One region of the Allobosea sp. NPDC055353 genome, then DNA from elsewhere that is predicted to be linked to it. Evidence: predicted binding sites of a transcription regulator. Region 1 holds the regulator's gene; the other holds the start of a gene.
What was found. The regulator PhoB, encoded in region 1, activates phosphate uptake and scavenging genes when phosphate is short. The targets are predictions, from matches to a motif close to TGTCATNNANCTGTCAT.
Positions count from the first base shown of each region.

Region 2: ACWIEX_RS15105 (BtaA family protein) is a predicted target of PhoB. The motif match lies at 3,180-3,196, and genes of this name have one in related genera.

Region 1 is NZ_JBSHMC010000002.1:930,132-935,125, forward strand. It holds gene ACWIEX_RS17805 (amino acid ABC transporter permease) at 1-400, opposite strand, end outside; gene argH (argininosuccinate lyase) at 397-1,812, opposite strand; gene ACWIEX_RS17815 (LysR family transcriptional regulator) at 1,908-2,834, shown strand; gene ACWIEX_RS17820 (SpoIIAA family protein) at 2,891-3,277, shown strand; gene phoB (phosphate regulon transcriptional regulator PhoB) at 3,281-3,988, opposite strand; gene phoU (phosphate signaling complex protein PhoU) at 4,002-4,721, opposite strand; gene pstB (phosphate ABC transporter ATP-binding protein PstB) at 4,799-4,994, opposite strand, start outside.
Region 2 is NZ_JBSHMC010000002.1:370,551-375,544, reverse strand. It holds gene ACWIEX_RS15120 (ATP-dependent helicase) at 1-625, opposite strand, end outside; gene ACWIEX_RS15115 (acyl-CoA dehydrogenase family protein) at 741-2,390, shown strand; gene msrB (peptide-methionine (R)-S-oxide reductase MsrB) at 2,613-3,044, opposite strand; gene ACWIEX_RS15105 (BtaA family protein) at 3,284-4,507, shown strand; gene ACWIEX_RS15100 (class I SAM-dependent methyltransferase) at 4,504-4,994, shown strand, end outside.

The DNA of each region.
Region 1 (4,994 bases):
TCGGGAAGACCAGCGCCAGATTGAACCAGATCAAGAGCTGCAGCAGCAGCGGCGTGCCGCGGAAGAACCAGATATAGAACAGCGCCGCGCTGCGCAGCACCGGGTTCGGCGACATGTACATGATGGCGAAGACGACGCCGAGCACGATGCCCAGCGTCATCGCGCAGACCGTCATGATCAGCGTGTTGCCGAGACCGGCGATGATCGCCGGCGCGGTGAAGAACTGCCGGACCACCGGCCAGGCGATGTCACCTTCGACGAAGGCCATCACGATCCAGGCGAGGATTGCGAGGATGATCACTGACGCGACCCAGCGCCCGTAGAAGCGCCGCGGGACGATCCTGAGATGCGAGACCGCAGCGAGGTCGCGGCTGCTGATCGGCGAGGTTGCGTCGCTCATCGCCCGCTCTCCCGGCTCCAGGTTTCCAGGCTGGCGAGCTTGCCACGGAAGCGCGCGATCTGCTCGCGCACCCGCTCGGGCGCCGTGCCGCCATGGCCGCTGCGCGCCGCGACGGCGGCATCGAGCGTCAGCTGGCCGAGCACGCCGGCATCGAGGCGTGGATCGACCGCCCGGAGGTCAACGGCATCGAGCGATTCAAGCTCGCGGCCCATCTCCTCGCAATAGCGCACCAGCGCTCCGGTGATCTCATGCGCTTCGGCGAAGGGCACGCCGTTGCGAGCGAGATGATCCGCCACCTCGGTCGCCAGCGCGAAGCCGGAGCCGGCCTGCGCCCGCATCGTCGCGACATCCGCGCTCATGCTGGCGATCAGCCCGGCGAAGGCCGGCAGCACCTCTTCGAGCACGTCGACGGCGTCGAAGCCCGTGCGCTTGTCCTCCGCGAGGTCGCGGTTATAGGACAGCGGCAGCCCCTTCAGCGCGCCGAGCATGGTGACGAGATCGCCGGTCAATCGCGCCGCCCGGCCGCGCGAGATCTCGGCGATATCCGGGTTCTTCTTCTGCGGCATGATCGAGGAGCCCGTGGCGAAGGCGTCGTCCAGCGTCACCCAGGCGAATTGCCGGGAGGTCCACAGCGTCACCTCTTCGGCAAGGCGCGACAGGTTCGTCGCCAGCATCGCCGCGACGAACAGGAACTCGGCGACATGGTCGCGCGCGCCGACCGCATCGACCGAATTCTCGAACGGCTCGTCATAGCCGAGCGCCTTGGCACTGAGTTCGGGATTGAGCGTGATCGCCGAACCGGCGAGCGCTGCCGCCCCGAGCGGGGACTGGCCGGAGCGCTTCTCCCAGTCGGTCAGGCGCGAGGCGTCGCGCATCAGCACCTGCCCATGCGCCATCAGCCAGTGCCCGAAAGTGACGGGCTGGGCGCTCTGGAGATGGGTGAAGCCGGGGCAGACCGACGCCGCATGCTCGTCCGCCTGGTCGGCGATCGCGGTCAGCAATTCTGCCAGCATGCCGGCGAGCGTGCGCGACTTGCTCCGCAGATAGAGCTTCAGGTTGTTCGCCGCCTGGTCGTTGCGCGAGCGTCCGGCGCGGAGCTTGGCGCCAGTCGAGCCGACGCGCTCGGTCAGGATGCGCTCGATGAAGGTATGCACGTCCTCGTCATCGGGCCCGGGCGCGATCCGCCCCTCGACCGTATCGCGGGCGATCCCGTCGAGCGCGGTCAGGATGACCTGGAGTTCCTCGGCAGTCAGCAGGCCGGCGCGGCCGAGCTCGGCCGCATGCGCCTTGCCGCCCGCGACATCCTGCGGCACCAGCCTTGCGTGCTCGCCGGCGGCGCTCGACAGCTTCATCAGGCGCGGGTCCGGCGGCTTGCGGAAGCGGCCGCCCCAGAGTCGGGTCGTCTGGTTCATGATCTCATTCCTCCCGTCGGGGAAGAATGACCTCTTGACCGAGAGGCCGGCAAACGAAACGATCTCCGCCGAGATAGTCCAAAAAGGAATACCCCATGGCGGCCAGCCGGCCACCCCCGTCAGCCGCGGCGCTGAGGGCGTTCGCGACGGTCGCAAGGCTGGGCTCGACGGCCCGTGCCGCCCTTGCGGTCAACCTGACCCAGAGCGCCGTCTCCAAGCAGATCCTCTCGCTGGAGCACCATCTCGGCACAGTGCTGTTCGACCGCAGCCCGCTCGGCCTCAAGCTCACCGAAGCCGGCGCGATCTACCTGCCCTATGCGGAAGCCGCGCTGGAGCAGATGGAACGCGGCGCCAGGCGTCTTGCGGAGCGCAGCGCCATCGCCCGGCCGATCCGCCTGCATATGGTCGCGATCGCCGGCGAACGCTGGCTGATGGCGCGCTTTCCGGCCTTCGCCGAGGCACATCCCGGCGTCGACGTGCAGTTCACCAATTATGTCAGCGAGAGCGAGACCGAGGAGCCGGATATCGAGATCGCCCATGGCGTCCCGCCCTGGCCTGGAAAGGAGGCGCATTTCCTGTTCGGCCGCGATGTCGCGCTCGTCGCCGCGCCGAGCCTGATCGAGCGGATGGGCGGTTTCCGCCGCGCCGCCGATATCCAGAAGATGACCCTGCTGCAGCACTACCAGATGCCGGCCTTCTGGGCCGAGTTCACCGAAGCCCATGACCTGCGCGGCGCGGTGCCGGAGCATACCGTGCGCTACGGCTATTATTCCGTGATCACCAGCGCCGCCGTCGCCGGCCTCGGCCTCGCGCTGGCGCCACGCTGCTACGTCGCCGACGAGTTGGCCTCCGGCGCGCTCGTCAATCCGCTGGGGCTCGGCTTCACCAGCGCCACCGGCTGCTGGCTGACGCGGCCGCTCGAACAGCCGCCGCGGCCGGGGCTGGATGCCTTCATCGCCTGGCTGCGGGCCGAGGCCGAGAGCTTCGACGCAGCGACGCGCGCCCCGCCCGCTTCCACCTGATCCGCCCGGCGAAACCTCCCCCTCGCCGGCGCGTTGTCACCCGAGGAGGAGGAGCCATGCTCACCATTCTGCCCGCCCCGGACCATGTCGCCGCCTATCGGCTGTCGCAGACGCTCACGGCTGAGGATCTCGACGCCATCATGGCCGATATCGACGCCCGGCTCACACGCCACGAGAAGCTCGGCATCCTCGCCGACATGACCGATTTCACCGACATGACGCTGGCCGCGGCCTGGAAGGACGCGCGCTACAGCCTCGGCAAGCTCTGGGAGCTCCGGCGCTTCCCGAAGGAGGCGGTGATCACCGACAAGGGCTGGCTCGCCGGCTTCGTCGATCTGCTCGACCCGGCGATCCCCTTCGTCAAGGTCCGCGCCTTCAAGCCCGAGGACTATGACAAGGCATTGACCTGGGCCGGCGATATCGAGGGCGGCCCGAACGCCTGAGGCTTACGCAGTTCCGCTGCGCGCGAAGGTCTCGTCGAAGGCGTAGCCGGCGCCGCGTACGGTGCGCAGCGGGTCCTTGGCGTCGCCCGGCGTGATCGCCTTGCGCAGCCGCCCGACATGGACGTCCACCGTGCGCTCGTCGATATAGACGTCGCGGCCCCAGACGGCGTCGAGAAGCTGGGCGCGCGAATAGACCCGGCCCGGCGCCTGCATCAGGAACTCGAGCAGGCGGAACTCGGTCGGGCCGAGATGCAGTTCGCTCCCCGCGCGCCGGACGCGCCGCGTCGTACGGTCGAGCTCGAGATCGCCGGCCGCGAGCAGCCCTGCGACATGGCCTGGCTTCGCCCTGCGAAGAAGCGCCTGGATGCGGGCGATCAGCTCCGGCAGCGAGAACGGCTTCACGACATAGTCGTCGGCGCCGGTCGCAAGGCCGCGCACGCGCTCGGTCTCCTCGCCGCGCGCCGTCAGCATGATGATCGGCACGCGCTCGGTGTCGCGGCGCGAGCGGAGGCGGCGGCAGAGCTCGATGCCGGACAATCCCGGCAGCATCCAGTCGAGCAGGACCAGATCGGGCGTTGAATCGCGCAGATGCAGCTCGGCGTCATCCCCGCGCGCGACGCTGTCGACCTCGAAGCCCTCGGCTTCGAGGTTGTAGCGCAGCAGCAGGGTGAGCGGCTCCTCGTCCTCGACGATCAGGATACGTGCGGCCATGTTGGCTTTGACCTCAGCTTCCCGTCACCGCTTCGACCTCGATATTGGTCGTGTCGAGCTTCGGGCGGTTCGCATCGAGAGAATCGCCGGTGACGAGGTAATGGATCGTCTCGGCGATATTGGTGGTGTGGTCGCCGATGCGCTCGATGTTCTTGGCGCAGAACAGCAGATGCGTGCAGAAGGTGATGTTGCGCGGATCTTCCATCATATAGGTCAGGAGTTCGCGGAACAGCGAGGTGTAGAGCGCGTCGATCTCGTCGTCGCGCTTCCAGACCTCGAGCGCCTTCTGCTCGTTGGTCGCGGCATAGGCGTCGAGCACGTCCTTGAGCTGGGCCTGCACGAGGCGGCTGATATGCTCGAGGCCGACGACGGCGCGATGCGGCGGCTGGAACTGGCCGGCGATGGCGACGGCGCGCTTGGCGATGTTCTTGGCGAGATCGCCGACGCGCTCGATGTCGGATGCGAGGCGGATCGCCGAGATCAGCTCGCGCAGGTCCTGCGCCAGCGGCTGGCGGCGGGCGATGGTGAGCACCGCCTTCTCCTCCACCTCGCGCTGGAGGTTGTCGAGGCGCTGGTCGGCCGAGATGATCTTCTGGGCGAGCGCGGTGTCGCGGCGCACCAGCGCAACCGTGGAATCGCCCAGCATGCGCTCGGCCATGCCGCCCATTTCGGCGAGGCTGCGGCGGATGCCTTCGAGATCGGCGTCGTAGGAGCGGACGATATGGTCGGTCATGGCGTGTTCCTCAGGCGCATCGGCCCGAAAAGTGGAAACCGGTTTTCGGGCAAGCCGATGCGAAACAAAAATGCCGCTTAGCCGAAACGGCCGGTGACGTAGTCCTGGGTCTGCTTCTTGGCGGGATTCATGAAGATCGTGTTGGTCGGCGCGAACTCGATGACCTCGCCGAGATACATGAACGCCGTGTACTGCGAGATGCGGGCCGCCTGCTGCATGTTGTGCGTGACGATGGCGATGGTGAAGTCGCTCTTCAACTGCTCCAGCAGGTCC
Region 2 (4,994 bases), 560 kb from region 1:
CCTTCAGCCGCTCCTGATAGGCGGTGTAGAGCTTGCCGCCCTTGCCGTTTGCGAAGACGGCGGCCTCGCCGGCGGGCACGTCCTTAGGTGCAAGGCCGCGGTTCTTCCAGCTATCGATGAAGCCTGCCAGCATGCGGCCGGGCCAGCGCTTTTCGTCGATATCCTCGGCCTGGATCACCTGCTTCATCAGGCGGATCTGGTCGTCGGTGTCGAGGATGGTGAAGTCGCTGCGCAGGTCGAGCAGTTCGGCATGGCGGCGCAGCAGCTTGGCCGAGATCGAGTGGAACGTGCCGAGCCATGGCATGCCCTCGGCGACCGGCCCGACGAGATGGGCGACGCGCTCCTTCATCTCGCGCGCCGCCTTGTTGGTGAAGGTGACGGCGAGGATCTGCGAAGGATAGGCGCGGCTGGTCGAGATCAGATGGCCGATGCGGGTGGTCAGCACGCGGGTCTTGCCGGTGCCGGCGCCGGCGAGCACCAGTACCGGACCGTCAGTCGCCTCGACCGCCTGGCGCTGCTCCGGGTTCAGCCCCGCCAGATAGCCGGCCGCCGGCTGCGCGGCTGCACGCGCGGCGAGGCCGCCGGGGCGGGGCGGAGGAGCGGAAAAGGGGTCTGCGTCGGACAAGGGTGTGCGCTGCTCGTGCGTGATTCGTTCTCCGGCGAATATAGGGCGTCGCTGTCAGGATTGCGCCCTGCCGGAGCGATCATTTTATATCCCGCTCCACAGGGAGGTGGCAGCAATGGCCGAACCAAGCGGACCTGAGAGCTGGGAGATTACCAATCAGGTGCCGGCGCTGGCCGGCTACGACGCCTTCGCTGCCGATCCGGTGCTGCCCGGCATCCTGTCGGCCTTCGGCGCCGACTGGGCGCGCGAGCGGCTGCATGAGGCGGGGCGGACGGTCGGTTCGGCCAGCGTGCAGGAGCTGGCCTATCTCGCCAATCGCTACACACCGGAACTGAAGGCCTTCGACCGCTTCGGCAACCGGATCGACGAAATCGCCTTTCATCCAGCCTGGCACGACCTGATGGGGCTCGCGATCAGGCAGGAGACGCATGCGCTCGCCTGGAACCGGCCGGAGCCGGGCGGACAGGTGGCGCGAGCCGCCCTGCAATATCTCTGGTACGGGGCCGAGAGCGGCATCTGCTGTCCGATCAGCATGACCTACGCGGCGGTGCCGGTTCTGCAGCAGGACGCAGCGCTGTGGGAGCAGTGGGGCTCGCTCGTCACCTCCAATCGCTACGATCCGCGGCAGGGGCCGGCTCATCTCAAGACGGGCGCGACCGTCGGCACGGCGATGACCGAGACGCAAGGCGGCTCGGACCTGCGCCAGACCCAGACCGTGGCCGAGGACAATCGCGACGGGACGTGGTCGCTGAATGGGCGGAAATGGTTCTTCTCGGTGCCGCATTCCGACCTTTTCCTGACGCTGGCGCGAACGGGCGAGGGCGTCTCCTGCTTCGTCGTGCCGGGCTGGCTGCCGGATGGGACGCGCAACGGCGTCGCGATCCAACGCTTGAAGGACAAGGTCGGCAATCGCTCGAATGCCTCTTCAGAGGTCGAGTTTCGCGGCGCGATCGGCCACCTCATCGGCGAGCCGGGCAGGGGCATCCGCACCGGTCTCTCGATGAACCACAATTCGCGGCTCGACATCGCGGCGGCATCGTCGGGGTTGATGCGCATGGCAGTCTCGCTCGCGGCCCATCACGCGCAGCATCGCCGGGCCTTCCAGAAGGCGCTGATCGACCAGCCGATCATGCAGAACGTGCTCGCCGATCTTGCGATCGAGGCGGAGGCCGCTGCCTGGCTCGCCTTCCGGCTGTTTGCGGCGCTCGACCGGCAGGAGGAATCGCCGAGCGAGCGCTTGCTGGCGCGCGTGGGCGCGCCGATCGCGAAATACTGGATCACGCGGCGCGCGCCGGCCGTGGTCACCGAGGCGCTGGAATGCCATGGCGGCAATGGCTTCATCGAGGAGAACCCGATGGCGCGGCTCTACAGGGAGGCTCCGCTCAACGCGATCTGGGAGGGCTCCGGCAACGTCATCTGCCTGGACGTGCTGCGCTCGCTGGCGCGCGAGGAGGGCGCGGTCGATGTGCTCCGGGCGGAATTGATGGCGGCGGCGGGCGCGGACCGGCGCTACGACGCGGCGCTGAAGCGGCTGGAGGGCGCATTGCCCGAGATGACGCGCAACGAGGGACAGGCACGGAGGCTGACGGAGAAGCTGGCGCTCATGCTCCAGGGCTCGCTGCTGCTGCGGTATGCGCCGGCTGCGGTGGCAGATGCGTTCATTGCCACGCGGCTGGATGGCGGCTGGTCGGGGCAGTTCGGCGACTTGCCGCCGGCGGTTGATGCGGCGGCGCTGGCGCGACGGGCGGTGCCGATCATCAATTAGGCTCTGACAGCGCGGGGAACCCTCTCCCGGAGGGAGAGGGCAGGGTGAGGGGTAGGTCGTTGGACGCTTTAGCCGTGACCTGACCGCTGCTGCGGTGAGGGTGAGCGCAACTGGTCAAACGGCCGACACCTCACCCCTGCCCCTCTCCTTACAGGAGAGGGGTTCCCCGCGCTTTCTGGTTCGAGAGATGCTTGGGTCAAGCTGGAGCATGACGCATGCGCGTCAAGCCGCTTCCGGTTCGAAATTCATCGCCTCGCCGTTGATGCAGTAGCGCAGGCCGGTGGGGGGCGGGCCGTCGGGGAAGACGTGGCCGAGATGGCCGCCGCAATTGGCGCAATGGACCTCGACGCGGAGCATGCCGTAGCTGCGGTCCTCGGTGGTGCCGACAGAGCCTTCCAGCGGCTGGTCGAAGCTTGGCCAGCCGGTACCGCTCTCGAATTTCTTGCCGGACTTGAACAGCTTCTGGTCGCAGCCGGCGCAGGAGAAGGTGCCGGCGCGCTTCTCGTAGTTGAGCGCGCAGGAGCCGGCCCGCTCGGTGCCATGGCCGCGCAGGATGCGATACTGCTCCGGGGTCAGGCGCGTGCGCCATTCGGCGTCCGTGAGCTGGAAAGGGAAGCTTTCGTCCTGCTTCTTCTCGGCTCCGAACATGCTCATCAGACCCATTGCGATCTCCTTCCTGGCGGGAGCGCCTCAGCGGCTTTCGTGCTGCTAATATGGGGCTTCGCGCCCAAGATTTCAGCCCCGGCACCGGCATGCATTTTCACGATGCCGTGGCAATCGAGGCAGCATCGTCACCTGACCGTCACGCGACTCCTCTAGCAGCCCGGCCACCCGCAAAGGGAGGAAAACCGGTGACGCAACAGGCGACCCAAACGGCCCGCGCAGCCCGCCGCATGACCAGCTCCGGCCTGGGGCAGGCCGTCCGGCGCAGCAAGACGCTGTCCAAGGCCGGCTTACTGGAATGGCTGTTCGCCCGCGCCTTTTCCGGTCTTGTCTATCCGCAGATCTGGGAGGACCCCGTCGTCGACATGGCGGCACTCGGGCTCAAGGCCGACGACCATGTCGTGGCGATCGCGTCCGGCTCCTGCAACATCCTCTCCTATCTGACGGCGGCGCCGATCCGGGTCAGCGCGGTCGATCTCAATGCCACCCATATCGCGCTCGGGCGGCTCAAGCTCGCGGCGCTGGCGCGGATGGAACGCCAGGAGGATTTCCTGCGCTTCTTCGGCCGGGCGAATGAGAGAGCCAATGTCGCGCTCTACGACCGCGAGATCGCTGATTATCTCGATGCCGTTTCGCGTGGCTACTGGGAAGGGCGGGGGCTCGATGGGCAACGGCGGATCAACCTCTTCGCTCGGGGTTTCCATCGCTACGGGCTGCTCGGCCGCTTCATCGGCACGGGCCATATCCTGGCGCGGCTGCTCGGAGGCAATCCCAGGGCGATGCTGGCGGCACGCGACCGGGCCGAGCAGCGGGCGCTCTACGACAGGCACCTTGCGCCGGTGTTCAAGCGCAGGCTGATCCGCTGGCTGGTGCGCCAGCCGGCCTCGCTCTACGGGCTGGGCATCCCGCCGGCACAGTACAAGGCGCTGTCCGCCGATGGCGAGGACGGCATTCTGGGTGCGCTGAAGCTCCGACTGGAACGGCTCGCCTGCGATTTCGACCTGAAGGACAATTATTTCGCCCAGCAGGCTTTCGGCCGGCGCTATGGCGAGGGGCCGGATGCAGCCTTCCCGCCTTATCTCCAGCCGGAACATTTTGCGGCGGTGAAGGAACGCGCTTCGGGCGTGTCCTATCGCCAGAGCGCGGTGACCGCTGTCCTGGAAGACCAGCCGGCCGAGAGCTGCGACGCCTATGTGCTGCTCGATGCGCAGGACTGGATGAACGATGCCGATCTGACAGCGTTGTGGTCGCAGATCACGCGCACGGCCCGGCCGGGCGCGCGGGTGATCTTCCGCACGGCCGCCGACGAGAGATTGCTGCCCGGCCGCGTGCCGGCGGCGATCCTCGACCAGTGGGATTACGAGGAGGAGAAGAGCCGCGAGCTCTGCCGGCAGGATCGCTCGGCGATCTATGGCGGCTTCCACCTCTATGTCCTGAAGGGGCAAAGCCGGTGAGCGCGGCGGAGACGCCGGCCGGCCAGGCCGCCGGGCTGATGGACCGGATCTACCGGCACCAGCGCCACATCTACGATGCCAGCCGGAAGTTCTACCTGCTCGGCCGCGACCAGCTCATCGACGGGTTGCAGCCCCCGGCCGGCGCGACCGTGCTGGAGATCGGCTGCGGCACCGGACGCAACCTGATCCGGATCGCCCGGCGCTATCCGGATTGCGCCTGCTACGGGCTCGACGTTTCCAGCGCGATGCTGGCGACGGCGCGGATGTCGGTCGCGAAAGCGGGCCTCGATGACCGGATCAGGCTTGCCCAGGCCGATGCCACCGCTTTGGATCCTCAAGCGCTGTTCGGCCTTGCCGGCTTCGACCGGATCGTCATCTCCTATGCGCTGTCGATGATCCCGCCCTGGCAGGGCGTCGTCGCCGAGGCATTGCGCCGGCTCGATGCCGGCGGCTCGCTGCATATCGTCGATTTCGGCGATCAGGCCGG